3 regions of the Dietzia sp. JS16-p6b genome follow, and region 1 is predicted to be linked to each of the others. Evidence: riboswitches for the same ligand, from Rfam matches in the RefSeq annotation. Region 1 holds a riboswitch; each other region holds the start of a gene.

Region 1 (4,925 bases):
CGGTCCACGCGATCCGACGCCGGGTAATAGACTGCTCGCCATGCGCCTGGCCACCTGGAATGTCAACTCGATCAGAGCTCGACGGGACCGCGTCACGGCCTGGCTGGAACGCTCGGACGTCGACGTGCTGGCCATGCAGGAGACCAAGTGCAAGGACGACCAGTTCCCGCACGAGGCGTTCGAGGAGCTGGGATACCAGGTCGCCCACCACGGCCTGAGCCAGTGGAACGGCGTGGCCGTGGCCTCGCGGGTGGGGCTCGACGACGTCCGGTTGGGCTTCGACGACATGCCCGGTTTCCACAAGGACCCCGAGGTCACCCAGGATCCGGAGGCGCGCGCCATCTCCGCGGTGTGCGACGGCGTCCGCGTCTACAGTCTCTACGTCCCCAACGGCCGTGAACTGGCGGACCCTCACTACACCTACAAGCTCGAGTGGCTGGCCCGGCTCCGCGACCACGCCTCCGCCGAACTCGCTGCCGACCCGGCCGCGCAGGTGGCGTTGGTGGGCGACTGGAACGTGGCACCGCACGACGAGGACGTGTGGGACATGGAGGTCTTCACCGGCAAGACCCACGTCTCCGAGCCCGAACGCCAGGCCTTCGCGGCCTTCGACGGGGCGGGCTTTCGCGAGGTCACCCGCGAGTTCACCCCGGGCCCCGGCGTCTACACCTATTGGGACTACACCCAGTTGCGCTTCCCCAAGAAGCAGGGCATGCGCATCGACTTCCAGCTGCACTCGCCGGAACTCGCATCGCGGGTGACCGGCGCGTTCATCGACCGCGAGGAACGCAAGGGCAAGGGCGCGTCCGACCACGCCCCGGTCGTCGTAGACCTCGACTAGCACCGCGACCCGGCCCACCACGAGGAGCCCGCACCGATGTCCACGTTCCAACTCCGTCACTACATCGACCGCCTGCGCGCCGAGGGCTTCACCGTGCGCGACGACCACGGTGAGGACCCCGACCTCATCGACATCGACGGCAGGGCCGTGGACACCTGGCGGGAGAACTACCCGTACGACCATCGGTTGGACCGCAACCAGTACGAGGTGGAGAAGTACCTCCTGCAGATCGAGCTGCTCAAGTTCCAGAACTGGCAGGCCGAGTCGGGCCACCGGCACGTGATCGTGTTCGAGGGCCGGGACGCCGCCGGCAAGGGCGGGACCATCAAGCGGTTCACCGAGTACATCAACGTCCGGCAGGCCCGGGTGGTCGCGCTGATCAAACCCACCGAGACCGAGCTGTACCAGTGGTACTTCCAGCGCTACATCAGCCACCTGCCCACCCGCGGCGAGCTGGTCATGTTCGATCGCTCCTGGTACAACCGGGCCGGTGTCGAGCGGGTGATGGGGTTCTGCACGGACGCCCAGTACTCCACGTTCATGGAGCAGGCGCCCATGTTCGAGAAGATGTTGGTGGACTCGGGCATCGGCCTGACGAAGTTCTGGTTCTCCGTCACCAAGGAGGAGCAGAAGACCCGGTTCGCGATCCGGCAGCTCGACCCGGTCCGTCGGTGGAAGCTCTCCCCGATGGACCTGGAATCACTCGACAAGTGGGACCTGTACACCGCCGCCAAGGAGGAGATGTTCCGGCGCACCGACACCGACTGGGCCCCCTGGATCACCATCAAGTCCAACGACAAGAAGCGGGCGCGCATCAACGCCATGCGCTACTTCCTCCACCAGTTCGACTATCCGGAGAAGGACCCCCAGGTGGTGTTCGACCCTGACCCGAAGATCGTCCGCCGCGCCAGGGACGCCGTCGGGGACTGACTGAGCCCGCGAAGGACGCACCCGCGCACACGACCCGTCGGGAATGTCCGGGCGCCGGCGCGCATTGCACCGGGTATGAGTCACACCAATGATCCGGCCGTTGTCAGACGTCTGCTCTCGGACCGCGGGCGCTGGGCGGTCGTGGGCCTGTCGGCGAACACCGGACGGACCGCGCACAGGATCGCCGCCTATGTCCGCAACCTGGGTCACGAGATAGTGCCGGTTCATCCCAGGGCTGAGACGGTCCACGGTCAGCAGGGATACCCGGATCTCGCGTCGGTACCCGGCGAGATCGATGTGGTCGACGTCTTTGTCAACTCGGCGCTCGCGGGCGACGTCGTGGACCAGGCGATCGCCCGGGGCGCGAAGGCGGTCTGGCTCCAGCTGGGTGTGATAGACGAGGCCGCGGCCCAGCGCGCTGCCGATGCGGGGCTGGACGTGGTGATGGACGCCTGCCCGGCCATCGAGGCGCCGCTTCTGGGCCTCGCCTGAGCGAGAGCACCCGCCGTGGCGGGAACGGCCCGCCCGCAGGTCAGAACCCGCTGGCGCTCAGCCCGATCATGGCGAAGATGAAGGCGAAGTAGAGCACGATGAGCAGGGCGAAGAGGCCGAGCGAGATGAGGCCGAGCTTCTTGGCTGACGCGCTCGCCGCTTCGGCCTCCGCGTGGTGACCGGCCGCCCACAGCGGGTAGACGTCCGAGGCCCGGGTCATCGCGACGAATGCGAGCGGCCAGAAGAACAGGATCGAGGCCACCGCCCAACCGATGTTCGACGGGGGGCCCGGCCGTGCGGCTCCGGGGGACCCGGTGAACCCCCCGGGGGTCTGGGCCCCGTAACCCGGGTGCTGGCCATACGACGACGCGCCCTGCCCGTATGTCGGGCCCTGGCCGTAGCTCTGGTCCTGCCAGTAACCGGACTCCTGCCCGGGGGTCTGGCCGGCCCCGTACGGGGAGTCGGAGGAGGAACCGGGGTAGCTCGGATTCGTCATGCCCGAATCGTATCCCCGAACGTGGGCTCCCTGAAACACCCTTCCCGGGTCAGCGGGGGGCCACGAGGAGCTGGTACTCGGGGAAGCGGACGAGGAACCGGCGGACGTAGCTGCACACCGGGCGGATCTTGTGCCCGTCCAGACGCATCCGGGTGAGGACCAGACTGACCAGCAGTCGAGCGATGCCCTGCTGTCCGAAATGCTCCTCGATGACGGTGTGGAGAAGGATGTAGACGTCGCCGTCCTTCTCGTACCCCACCAGACCCATGAAGGTCTCGCCGTCCCACAGTTCGAACCGGTCTCTATCGGTGTTGTGGACCAGCACCAGTGACTCCACTCGGGACATGGGACTCCTTCGGCAGGGTGTGTTCCACACCCGATGCTACTCGCCGGGGTACGCTCGCCCGGCACAATTTCATACTCGTCCCCACGGGAGTCCGCTTCGGAGCGCGGGCTGAGAGGACGGCCGGCCGGGCCGTCGACCGTAGAACCTGTCCGGGTCATGCCGGCGTAGGGAGCAGTGAGCATCATGGGCACACACACGTCCACCCCCAGCGCAGAGTCCACCTCGATCGAGTCCGTGACCTGCGGCCCGATCCACTCCAGCAGCAAGTCGTACCTCGAGATCCCGGCGGAGGGCGGCACGCTGCGCGTGCCCGTCCGCCGGATCGCCCTGACCAACGGCACGTCGTTCGACGTCTACGACACCTCCGGCCCGTACACCGGGTACGCCGACGCCGGGCAGTGCCACGACCTCGGCTCCGGCCTACCACCCACCCGCGACGAGTGGACGCACCCGGAGGCCGTGCCCGCCTCGTCGGAGGACTCCACGCCGGTACGAACCCAGCTGGCCTGGGCCCGCGCGGGTCACATCACCCCGGAGATGCGCTTCATCGCCGCGCGCGAGGGAATCGACGTGGAGCTCGTGCGATCCGAGGTGGCCGCCGGCCGCGCCGTCATCCCGGCCAATCACCGCCACCCGGAGAGCGAACCGATGATCATCGGCAAGCGCTTTGTCACCAAGATCAACGCCAACATCGGCAACTCCGCGGTCACCAGTTCGATCGCGGAGGAGGTCGAGAAGATGGTGTGGGCATCCCGGTGGGGCGCGGACACCATCATGGACCTGTCCACCGGGCGGGACATCCACGAGACCCGCGAGTGGATCCTGCGCAACTCGCCCGTCCCCGTGGGCACCGTGCCGATCTACCAGGCACTGGAGAAAGTGGGCGGCGACCCGACGGCGCTGACCTGGGAGCTCTATCGGGACACCGTCATCGAGCAGTGCGAACAGGGAGTGGACTACATGACCGTCCACGCCGGGGTGCTCCTGCGGTACGTCCCGCTCGCCGCCACGCGCGTCACCGGGATCGTGTCGCGCGGGGGATCGATCATGGCCGCGTGGTGCCTGGCACACCACCGCGAGTCCTTCCTCTACACCCACTTCAGTGAGCTGTGCGAGATCCTCGCGACGTACGACGTGACGTTCTCCCTCGGGGACGGCCTGAGGCCCGGGTCGATCGCCGACGCCAACGACGAGGCGCAGTTCGCCGAGCTCCGAACGCTGGGTGAACTCACCCGGATCGCCAAGCGCCACGGCGTCCAGGTGATGATCGAGGGCCCGGGACACGTGCCGATGCACATGATCGTGGAGAACGTGCGCCTGGAGGAGGAGTGGTGCGAGGAGGCGCCCTTCTACACACTGGGGCCGCTGGCCACGGACATCGCTCCGGGCTACGACCACATCACCTCCGCCATCGGGGCCGCGCGGATCGCCGAGGCGGGCACGGCGATGCTCTGCTACGTCACCCCCAAGGAGCACCTGGGCCTGCCCGATCGCGACGACGTCAAGACCGGCGTGATCACCTACAAGATCGCCGCGCACGCGGCGGACCTGGCCAAGGGCCATCCGGGCGCGCAGGCGAGGGACGACGCGCTGAGCACCGCGCGGTTCGAGTTCCGCTGGCGGGACCAGTTCGCCCTGGCCCTCGACCCCGACACCGCGCTGGCCTACCACGATGCGACGCTGCCCGCCGAACCGGCCAAGACGGCCCACTTCTGCTCGATGTGCGGTCCCAGATTCTGCTCCATGCGGATATCGCAGGACATCCGGGACTACGCCGCCGAGCACGGACTGGACTCGGTCGAGGCGATCGAGGCGGGGAT
Region 2 (4,925 bases), 1.9 Mb from region 1:
ATGGCGGGGCGCGGTTCTAGTCGCCGGCTCCGGGCAGGTAGTCGTTGGTCGTGGCGGCGGCACCGTCGACCTCGGTCTCCAGCAGCCCGTTCTGGTACATCCACCTCGCGTATGCCGCCCAGTCCTCGTCCGACTGCCGACCGAAATCGTCCTCGGGTAGCAGCTCGAGCGTGGCGTCGATCATCATCTCCAGGATGTCCGGGTCGTAGGAGCCCTGGGTCTCGGGGGTGAGGGCGTCGATCGCGACCTGCCGGTCCCGCAGCGCCGCGGCCTGACCCTCCGCGGTCCCCGCGAGGAAGTGCCGCACCCGCTCGGCGTAGTCGGCGTCGTCGGCGAGGCGGGTCGGGTTGGCGATGATCACCAGTTCCGCGTAGTCCGGCACCCCGAGTTCGGTGGCCGGCAGCACCACGACGTCGCCCTGAGCGGTGAGCTCGACGCCCTCGATGTTGCGGAATGCTCCGAAGATCGCGTCGACCTGGTCGGTGAGGAGCGCCTGGTTGAGGCTCTGCTGCACGTTGGGGGTGGAGATCGAGCCCGGGTCGACCCCGGCCTCCCGGGCGATGAAGTCCAGAGTCGGCTGTTGGGACGCCAGACCCGACAGCCCCACGGTCCTGCCCTCCAGGTCGGCCGCGGTGGTGATCCCGGACTCCGTCCTGGCGATCAGCGAGGTCAGCGAGGTGGGGATCAGGGCGGCCACCGAGATCACGTCGAGGCCCTGTTCCGCGGCGATGAGGGTGTCGGGCTCATACGAGATGGCCAGGTCCGCCCGCCCCAGGGACACCTCCCGCGCGGCGTCGGCCGTGTTGGCGGGCGTCATGAACGTCACGTCGACGCCGGCGTCGCCGTACGCGCCGGTGTGCTGCGCGGTGTACAGCGCCACGTGATCGGGATTGGGGCTCCAGTCCAGCAGGACACTCACCGGTGCGGCTCCGGTCTCGGTCGTGTCCGCATCGTCCGAAGCCGCCTGGCATCCGGTCAGGGCCAGCGCCGCAGCGGCGGCGATCGCGAGCATGCGGACGCCGGGTCGGGTGACGCCCGTTCGGGTGACGCCCGGTCGGGTGACGGTCCGGCGTGGGGCCGCGCTGGTGGATGTGTGCGTCATGATGGGGTCCTTTCCCCGGTGGGGGTGTTCCACGGGCAGATGAGTCGTTCGAGGATGGTCACGGTGGCCAGCAGGACGCTGGACATGATCGTCAGCACGACCACCTGGGCGAAGACGAAGTCCGTCTGGAGACGCGGGATGGCCTGCAGCATGAGGTACCCCAGGCCGTTGGTCGACCCGGTGTACTCGGCGAACACCGCGGCCACCGGCGCGAACGTGACCGAGACGCGCAATCCGGCGAACCCGCGGGGCGCGGCGGACGGCAGACGAACCCGCCAGAAGAGCGACCACCGGGTGGCGTGCAGGCTCCGCAGCGTGTCGATCACCCGGGCGTCGACGGCCCGCACGCCGGAGAGGAGGTTGAGGGCGACGGGGAAGAAACACAACAGGGCGACGACGATGACCTTCGGCGCCATCCCGTACCCGAGGGAGATCGTCAGCAGCGGACCTATCACGATCACCGGGATGGCCTGGGAGGCGACCAGCAGTGGGGTCATGGCCTGACCGATGGTGGGCACGAACGCGCTGATGATCACGACGATCACCGCGACGACCACTCCTAGCACCACACCCAGGAGGGTCTCGGAGGCGGTCAGCAGCGTGGCGGAACCGAGCCGGTCGGGCCAGGTGGTCACGAGCGAGTCGAGCACGGCGCCGGGCGCGGGGATGACGTAGGCCGGAACGAGTTCGAGCGCGGTGATCGTGATCCACGCGGCGAGGACCAGCAGGATCGTCACGCAGGCGGGAGCGGCGGATCGGAGGACTCGGACGGTCATGGGGCGGCTCCGCCGTCGGCCAGATGGGATTCCCGTGCCAGCGCGCGGAGGATGTCCTGGCGGGTCGCCGCGAATCCCTTGTCGCCGAGCAGGGCCTCGCGGGGGCGGTCGTCGCCGAACCACCCCGGCCAGGTGGACACCACGCGCGCCGGGGCGTCGGCCTCGTGCCGTGCCAGCAGGACCACACGTTCGGCGAGGAGCAGGGCTTCATCGACGTCATGGGTGACCATGACGAGGGTGGCCGGCGTCCCGGCGAGGGTCTCGCGCAGCCATTGCTGGACGTCGGCTCGGGTGATCGCGTCGAGCGCACCGAGCGGCTCGTCCGCCAGCAGCAGGGGTTTGCGAGCGAGCAGTGCGCGCGCGAGTGCCGCGCGCTGGCGCATGCCCGCACTCAGAGCCGACGGACGGGCCCCCGACCAGGCGCCCAGGCCCAGGCGGTCCAGCAGGTGCTGGGCTTCGGCGCGGGCCACGCGCCGGCGCTCCCGCTGATTGCGGAGACTGATCGCGACGTTGTCGAGCAGGGTCATCCACGGCAGCAGGCTGTCGCCCTGCGGCATCAACGCGCAGTGCTCCAGGCGCCGGCCGGGCCGGCGTTCGTCCAACACGGAGACGGTCCCGGTCGTCGGTTCGGTCAGGCCGGCGATCAGCGAAAGCAGCGTGGACTTGCCGCAGCCACTGCGCCCGACGACCGCGATGTGCTGGCCCACCGGGACGGACAGGCTGAGATCCGCGAGAACGGGCCGGCGTGCTCCCGGGTAGGTGTGGCCCAGACCGTCCAGCGCCACGGCCGGAACTGCGGGGCGACTCAGCACGGCGTGCACCAGGACCGCGGCGTGCACAGGGGTGGCCGCGTGCACCAGCGCATGTGACATCCCTCCGCTCGTGTGAACGAGTTCAGGTTCAGCGGGTGTGATCTCAGCCCCGTTCGGTAGGGGCACCCCGTGTCATCGACGCCGATCCTGTGGATCAGCTCGAAGTGCGAACCTACCACCCTGCGCTGCCCGGCGAGTGGTCACATATGCGCGGCTCCGGCGGATCCCCACCTGGGGAAACGTGAACAGAATCGACCGCGCGACGAGGGGGCCTGATGCCGAGGGCGGGCGTTGGCCAGCGGTGTGCTGCGGCCGGCGGTGTGCTGCGGGAGGCGGCAGGCGGCGGGCGTCGGACCGGTGCCACGCCGGTCAGCGCCGCCGACCTGCGCCGAAGTGTGCGCCCCCGAGAGGATTCGAACCCCTGACCAGCCGGGTAGAAACCGGATGCTCTATCCACTGAGCTACGGAGGCCTGCGACGCCCGCGTCCGGCGTCGCCGGAAGGATGATAGCCGATCCGGGGGTGTGCGCCGCAGCCGCGAATCGGCCCGTGGCGATCGGGTTAATACGATGGTGGCCATGACGTCGTCCAAGTCGACACCCGCCCGCGCCGGAACGCTCACGACCCGCAGCGTGGTGCCCGTCGTGATCCTGCTCGCGGTGGTGGCCGCCGCGGTGGTGATCCCGCTGTCGGGCATGTCCACGGAGGTGGCGCTCGCGCTGGTGGGCGTGCCGGACCCGGGCGTCCTCACCACGGCCGGGCTCCCGGCGGTCCGAGCGGTGGGCGAGCTGCTCGCCGCGGTGGCGGTGGGGACGGCCCTGTTCGCGGCGTTCTTCACCCCGCCCCAGAAGGACAAGACCCTCGACGTGGACGGGTACCGATCGCAGCGGATCTCCTCGTGGGCCAACATCTCGTGGGCGGTGGCCGCGGCTCTGCTCATCCCGCTGACCCTGTCGGACGTCTCCGGCCGCACGTTCTGGGCGGCGCTGCCTCCGGACCAGTGGATCGTGGCGATCAACCAGATCGACGTGGCCTCGTCCTGGCGGTGGGCGGCGGTGATCGCGCTGGTGGCCGGGATCGGTCAGCGGCTCACCGTGAGCTGGCGCTGGTCGGTGATCTGGTTGGGCGTGTCGGTGCTCTCGCTCCTGCCGGTGGCGGCCACGGGGCACGCCTCAGGGAGCACCGCGCACGACATCGCCACCAACTCGCTGATCATCCACCTGTTCGCCGCCGCGTTCTACGTGGGCGGGCTGGTCGCCGTGCTGGCCCACACCATGCGGGGCGGCTCCCGCGTGGCCCTGGCCCTGCGCCGCTACTCGGTGGTGGCGACCATCGCGATCATCGCGCTCGGGTTCTCCGGCATCATCAACGCGCTCGTGCGGCTGCACCCGGCCGACCTGTTCTCCTCCACCTACGGGCTGCTCGTGGTGTCCAAGGCGCTCCTGCTGGTCCTGCTCGCGCTGTTCGGCCTGGCCATCCGCCGCCGGATCATCGCCAGGATCGAGTCCAGATCGGCAAACGCTCCCGTCGACCGGCCGACCCTGGTGCGGATAGCGCTGGTCGAATCCGTGGTGATGGCGGGCACGATCGGGCTCTCGGTCTCGCTCGGTCGCACCCCGCCGCCGGCGCCGCTGTACGTGCCCACTCGCCAGGAGGCGCTCCTGGGCTTCGAGCTCCCCGGGCCGTTCTCACTCGGCACCGTGTTCGGGGTGTGGCGCTTCGACCTGGTGCTGGGCCTGGCCGCGGTCATCCTGCTGAGCCTGTACGTGTGGGGCCTGATCACACTGCGTCGCCGCGGTGACACCTGGCCGGTGGGCCGAACCGTGGCCTGGGTGCTCGGCTGCGTGATCCTGTTCCTCACCACCAGTTCTGGCATGGGGATGTACATGATGGCCGACTTCGCCAGCCACATGGTGGGGCACATGCTCATCTCGATGCTCGTGCCGGTGCTCCTCGCACTCGGCGGGCCGCTGACCCTGGCGTTGCGGGCGCTCCCGGCCGCGGGGCGTGGGAACCCGCCCGGGCCCCGTGAGTGGATCGTCGAGTTCATCAACAACCCCCTGTCCCGCTTCCTCACCCACCCGATCGTGGCCTCCGTGCAGTTCGTGGCGGGTTTCTACATCATCTACTTCGGCGGGTTCTACGAGGGCCTGGCCTCAGAACATCTGGGCCACATGTTCATGAACGTGCACTTCCTCATCAGTGGGTACCTGTTCTACTGGGTGATCATCGGTGT
Region 3 (4,925 bases), 510 kb from region 1:
GCCTTCTACGAAGGGCAGGCCGTCGCCGCGGCGGTGGCGCTCGAGTACCTCGCCGTCGACCCGTCCTGCGTGCCGAAGGTGCTCGCCGATGAGCTCGTGGAACAGCAGGCCGCGCGACGCAGTAGAGAGTTCCTGGCGGGTGTCGCCACGGTGCTCGCCCGAGTGAACCAGCACGTGCCGAGGTGAGCCCCAGCGGCGATCGTGCCCGCGGCAGCCTGATCCACGCGATATCGGGTGTCGCACGTCTGGGAGCGGTCGCACGACTGGAAGCAACGGTTCACATCGCCCAGTCGACCCGGTCCGCCATCCGCGTCAGGCGTTCTCGGCGGGTCGGATCGGTCGCTCCGATCCAGGCGATGAGCCCGAGGACGTGGGCGCGGAAGTCCGGGTGCCCGGAGTGATTCTGGGATGAGGCCCCGTGTAGTCGGGCGTTGTGCAGGAGGGCGCGCAGGGTGTCGTACTCGGCTCGGCTCACGCGGGGGCGGTCGTTGACCACCAGGCCGGCGAGGTTCTGCCGCTGATGCCGACGCATGATGCGCACCTTGCCCGCGTGAACGGTGAACCCCTCCGAGGCGATCACTCTGAGCACCACCCAGAGGGCGCGGTCTGCATCCATCGCGTCACCGGACAGCGCCAGGTCGTCTCCGTAGCGGGTGTAGGCCAGATCGTTGGCATCGGCGAAACCCTGAAGGCGCCGGTCCAGGGAGCGCATCACCAGGTTCGACAGATGTGGAGACGTCGGCGCTCCCTGGGGGAGGTGGCGTCCGCGCAGGTAGGCGGCGTGGGAGGCGGGCACGTCGGCGAGCTGGTCGGCGGGGGTCGCGGTGGTGCACAGGTGCGCCAACAGCCGGGCGATCGAGGACGGGTACCCGGCTCGTCGGAACACCTCCGCGATGCGCGGGGTGGTGATGCTCTCGAAGCAGTGACGCAGATCGACGCGCAGCACTGTTGCGGACCCGGAGTGTGGCCGGGCGAAAGCACTGGTAGAGGACCCGGGGATGAACCCCGTCGCGGCTGGGTGCGCGGGGATGCGCGACACCAGCAGTCGCAGGATCCGCCGCTGAGCCTCCCGCAGCCGCGGCTTGGGCGCCTCGATCAGCCGGACCCCGTCGCGCTTCTCGCGGGTCCAGACCCGGTAGTGGCGCAGGCGTGGAGGCGCCGTGCGCAGCCAGTTGCCGGGATCGGCGAACCAGTCGAGTTCTCCGGCCGTGAACCCGAGCCACCGGGCCACCTCGGCCTCCGAGTAGAGCTGCGGCAGCCCGTCGACGATGGTGGTACGAGGGGGCGGCTCCGGCAGGGGCACGGTCGTGGGTGCCCCCGCGGGCCGGGTCCACTCCGTCAGTACCTGGCGAAGCGCAGCGGCCGGGTGGCGGGGTTCGTCTGGATACCATGCGAGCAGGATCGGCAGGGCGTCCCGGGTGATCGCCTCCGGGAGGACGGAGTCGAGTGCGCGCCGGAGTTCGGGCCAGGTCCATCCGGTGTAGGTGCGGGAGAACCGGGCCGCGGCCTCACCGACCTCCTCCACGGTCAGGACGGGCGAGGTCATCGACCCTCGAGACGGTGGCTGGGCGGATCGTGGTCGACAACACGGTGGCCGTCGAGATGGTGGCCGACGGGCGAGGTGACCCGACGTTCGTCTCTGCGGTGCCGTCGCGCACGCGGAGCGTGCCGCACGGCGCCGGACGCAGTGTCTCGCTGTGATGTGCACCCAGGGGTTGCCCCTGAGACGGATCGGATCGATCCACCCTCACCTCGCCCGCCGCCCACGCGGGCCAGTCTGCCAGCTCGGGTCCTCACCGGGCGCGTGCTTCTCGCACCTCACCCTCGACGAAAAGCCGCCCCACGGTGTGACTCCGGCAGCCGGTCGCCGTCACCGAACATCCGGGCGCGGAGGGTGCCGGGTTCCGCTGCTCGCGGATACAGTCCGCGGTGCTGGAGCACAGGGATGAGGAACTCGACGACGTCCTCCCAGGTCCCGGGGTTGAGCGCATAGGCCAGGTTGAAGCCGTCGACATCCGTCTCCGCCATGAAGTGCTCCAGGGCGTCGGCCACGGTGTCCCCCGACCCCACCACCACGGGGCCGCCCGTCGCGTTGAACCGGGCGCTGTCGCGCAACGTCCACCGGCCGTCGGGGTCCGCGGCGCCCGAGAGGCTCGACACCGTGGTCTGGATGGCATCGGTGGCGACCGGGTCCAGCGGTGCGTCTAGATCCTCCCGGGAGAGGTCGATTCCCGACCAGCCCGAGTTGAGTACCAGATTCCCCGTCTCGGAGGCGTAGGAGAAGACGTCGCGATACTTCGCGGCGGCCGCCGCGTCGGTCTGGTCGACGACGATCGTGAGCAGCGCATAGACGCGTGCGGCGTCCCGCCCTCGCCCCGCCGCCTCCAGTCCCTCGCGGATCCGACCGACCTGCTCACGGGTCTGCGCGAGAGTCGGGGACGCGACGAAGATCGCCTCCGCGTTCTCGGTGGCGAAGCGGACTCCCCGCTCGGAGGCGCCGGCCTGATAGATGACCGGGGTCCGCTGTGCAGAGGGCTCCGACAGATGAATCCCCGGAACCGTGAAGTACGTCCCGTGGTGGTCGATCGGGTGCACCTTCGCCGGGTCGACGAAGGTGTCCCGCTCCGCGTCGAGCACCACCGCGTCGTCCTCCCAGGATCCCTCCCACAATTTGTAGAGGACCTCCAGGTACTCGTCCGCCCGGTCGTAGCGCTCATCGTGGGAGAGCTGGTCGTCCTGGCCCAGATTCCGCGCCGCGCTGGTGAGATACCCCGTGACCACGTTCCACCCCACCCGGCCCCGGGTGAGGTGATCGAGCGTCGACATCCGCCGGGCGAAGGTGTACGGGTGCTCGGCCGACGTGCTCGCGGTGATGCCGAAGCCGAGATGCTCCGTGACGGCCGCCATCGCGCTCACCAGCATCATCGGGTCGTTCATCGGGATCTTGGCCGCAGTCCGCAGGGCCGCATCGGCGCTACCGCCGTAGACGTCGTAGGGCCCGAGTGCGTCCGCGAGGAAGATGCCGTCGAACAGCCCCTCCTCCAGGAGCCGGGCCAGACGGGTCCAGTGCGTGAGGTCGCGATAGTCCCGGGAGCGGTCCGCGGGATGCCGCCAGAGCCCCGGGAGCTGGTGGCCCACCCCGTTGATGGCGAAGGCGTTGAAGCGGATCCTCCGTGGGTGCCGTGGCGCATCGTGAGGGGCGTGGTGTGGCGTGGTCATCGTTCTCCCGGCGCTGGTCGTGGAGGGGGACCACCTCACGAGTCCGAGCGGCCGGTGGACGCATCGACGACATCCCTACGCGAGTATGAACTCGATCAGGTTCGCTCGGGTGTGATCTCAGCCCGTGGCGGGCACCCCGTGTCACGGCTCAGCCTACTCGCGCCGCTGTGCGCGAGGTGGATGCCGAGGTCGGTGCGGCCGGGCAGAAGGTCCTCCCGTAGGGCGCGGGTACCGCGGTAATCCCCGTCCCGGAGGCGACGGAAAGCCGCGACGGGCTCGGTGTCGATACCGTCCAGCCGGGTGCGCAGCCGATGGGCCTGCGCCTCCACGTCCGCACCGGACAGCCCGTCGGCGTCGTAGACGACGTGCAGGTCCAGTACCTCGATCCCGGTGTACCAGAGGACCCCGTGGGTCACGGGGAAGAGCAGGGACTCGATATCGCCGCTCACGCCACGACGCCCTATCGAGCGCTCGTCCTCCCCGGCGGTCACCACGATGAGGGCCTTGCGACCGGCCAGCCCGCCGTCTCCGTAGCGACGGGGTACGCCGAGCTCGGGGTCGAGGTCGCCGTGGGCGAAACCGGTCGTCATCACCCGGTCGAACCATCCCTTCAGGATGGCCGGCGGCCCGTACCACCACAGCGGGAACTGGAAGACGACGAGCTCGGCCGCCGCGATCTTGGCCTGCTCGGCCCGGACGTCGTCGGGAAGGCGGCCCGCGGCGTAGGCGTCAGCGGACAGCTCGACGATCGATCTCGATCGGCCCTCCGGCTCGCCGAGGTCGCGATCGGACAACACGGGGTCGAAGCCCTGCTCGTACAGGTCCGAGGTCTCCACGGTGTACCGCGCGGACAGCGACTCGGTGCCGGTCCGGAAGAGGTGCTCGTTGAGAGAGCCCGGTCGAGGGTGGGCGTACACCCAGAGGGCCGTGCGGGGTTCGGGCGGGTGCGTGATGGTCATGAGCTGCCTTTCGATTCAGTCTCGGGACGTGACGGACACGATGACTCTGGTGAGCACCTCGTGGGCGTGGGTCGTGGTGATCGAGCCGGTGGTCGCGGCCCGGGCGAGGGAATCGCCGGCGCCGAGGATCGCGACCAGATCCGCGGCCTCTATCTCTCCGGCGAACGGGGTCAGCGCCCGGCGGTACTTGGCGAGGAACTGCTCCTCGGCCTCCTGGCGGACCTCGTCCAACGTCGGCGACCCGGCGAGTGCGGAGACGACGTCGGCCAACTCCCGGCCCTCGGCCACGCAGCAGTCGATGTACGCCGCTGCCACGACCTCCGCCACGTCATCGAGCTCGGTCCCTGCGCTCTCGAGCGCGGCGTCGAGTACCTCGTGCTGGCGGGCCTCGAACTCCCGGTACAGCTCGGCGAGCAGACCGCTCCTGTCGCCGAAGTGGTCGTAGACCACCGGTTTGGTGACACCTGCGCGCTGCGCCACCCGTCCGAGGGTGAGGGTGTCGGTCCCCGCCTCGCGAATGAGCGCTCGAGCCTCCGCGAGGAGCTGGGCGCGGCGCTCCTCTCTGGACATCCGACGGCGCGCGGTCGCTCGTGCATCGGTCATGACAGCTCCTCAACAGAGTGGTTACCATCCGTAGGTTACCAAGAGTAGCCTGCTCGATCGCATCGCGCGACCCCGTTGCGGGCGGCGACCCGGCCGACCATCCTCGACCCCGTGGAGGACATGGCTGACCAACAGCACGAGGCG

Evidence for each region. Region 1 has a riboswitch for thiamine pyrophosphate ahead of thiC (phosphomethylpyrimidine synthase ThiC). Riboswitches for the same ligand answer to the same signal wherever they lie in the genome.
Region 2: another riboswitch for thiamine pyrophosphate. It lies ahead of CT688_RS05315 (ABC transporter ATP-binding protein); the one in region 1 lies ahead of thiC (phosphomethylpyrimidine synthase ThiC).
Region 3: another riboswitch for thiamine pyrophosphate. It lies ahead of CT688_RS16435 (LLM class flavin-dependent oxidoreductase); the one in region 1 lies ahead of thiC (phosphomethylpyrimidine synthase ThiC).

The regions. Positions count from the first base shown of each region.
Region 1 is NZ_CP024869.1:3,037,932-3,042,856, forward strand. Features, by position in the region: gene CT688_RS14005 (GNAT family N-acetyltransferase) at 1-27, shown strand, start outside; gene CT688_RS14010 (exodeoxyribonuclease III) at 41-841, shown strand; gene ppk2 (polyphosphate kinase 2) at 878-1,771, shown strand; gene CT688_RS14020 (CoA-binding protein) at 1,847-2,263, shown strand; gene CT688_RS14025 (CD225/dispanin family protein) at 2,304-2,759, opposite strand; gene CT688_RS14030 (GNAT family N-acetyltransferase) at 2,809-3,105, opposite strand; TPP riboswitch at 3,179-3,295, shown strand; gene thiC (phosphomethylpyrimidine synthase ThiC) at 3,289-4,925, shown strand, end outside.
Region 2 is NZ_CP024869.1:1,174,310-1,179,234, forward strand. Features, by position in the region: gene CT688_RS05305 (ABC transporter substrate-binding protein) at 17-1,102, opposite strand; gene CT688_RS05310 (ABC transporter permease) at 1,099-1,878, opposite strand; gene CT688_RS05315 (ABC transporter ATP-binding protein) at 1,875-2,750, opposite strand; TPP riboswitch at 2,733-2,830, opposite strand; tRNA gene CT688_RS05320 (tRNA-Arg) at 3,089-3,161, opposite strand; gene CT688_RS05325 (cytochrome c oxidase assembly protein) at 3,268-4,925, shown strand, end outside.
Region 3 is NZ_CP024869.1:3,550,600-3,555,524, reverse strand. Features, by position in the region: gene CT688_RS16445 (hypothetical protein) at 1-186, shown strand, start outside; gene CT688_RS16440 (reverse transcriptase family protein) at 278-1,546, opposite strand; gene CT688_RS17400 (hypothetical protein) at 1,561-1,701, shown strand; gene CT688_RS16435 (LLM class flavin-dependent oxidoreductase) at 1,819-3,219, opposite strand; TPP riboswitch at 3,275-3,368, opposite strand; partial or broken gene CT688_RS16430 (NAD(P)H-dependent oxidoreductase) at 3,531-4,178, opposite strand; gene CT688_RS16425 (TetR/AcrR family transcriptional regulator) at 4,194-4,781, opposite strand; gene CT688_RS16420 (class I SAM-dependent methyltransferase) at 4,902-4,925, shown strand, end outside.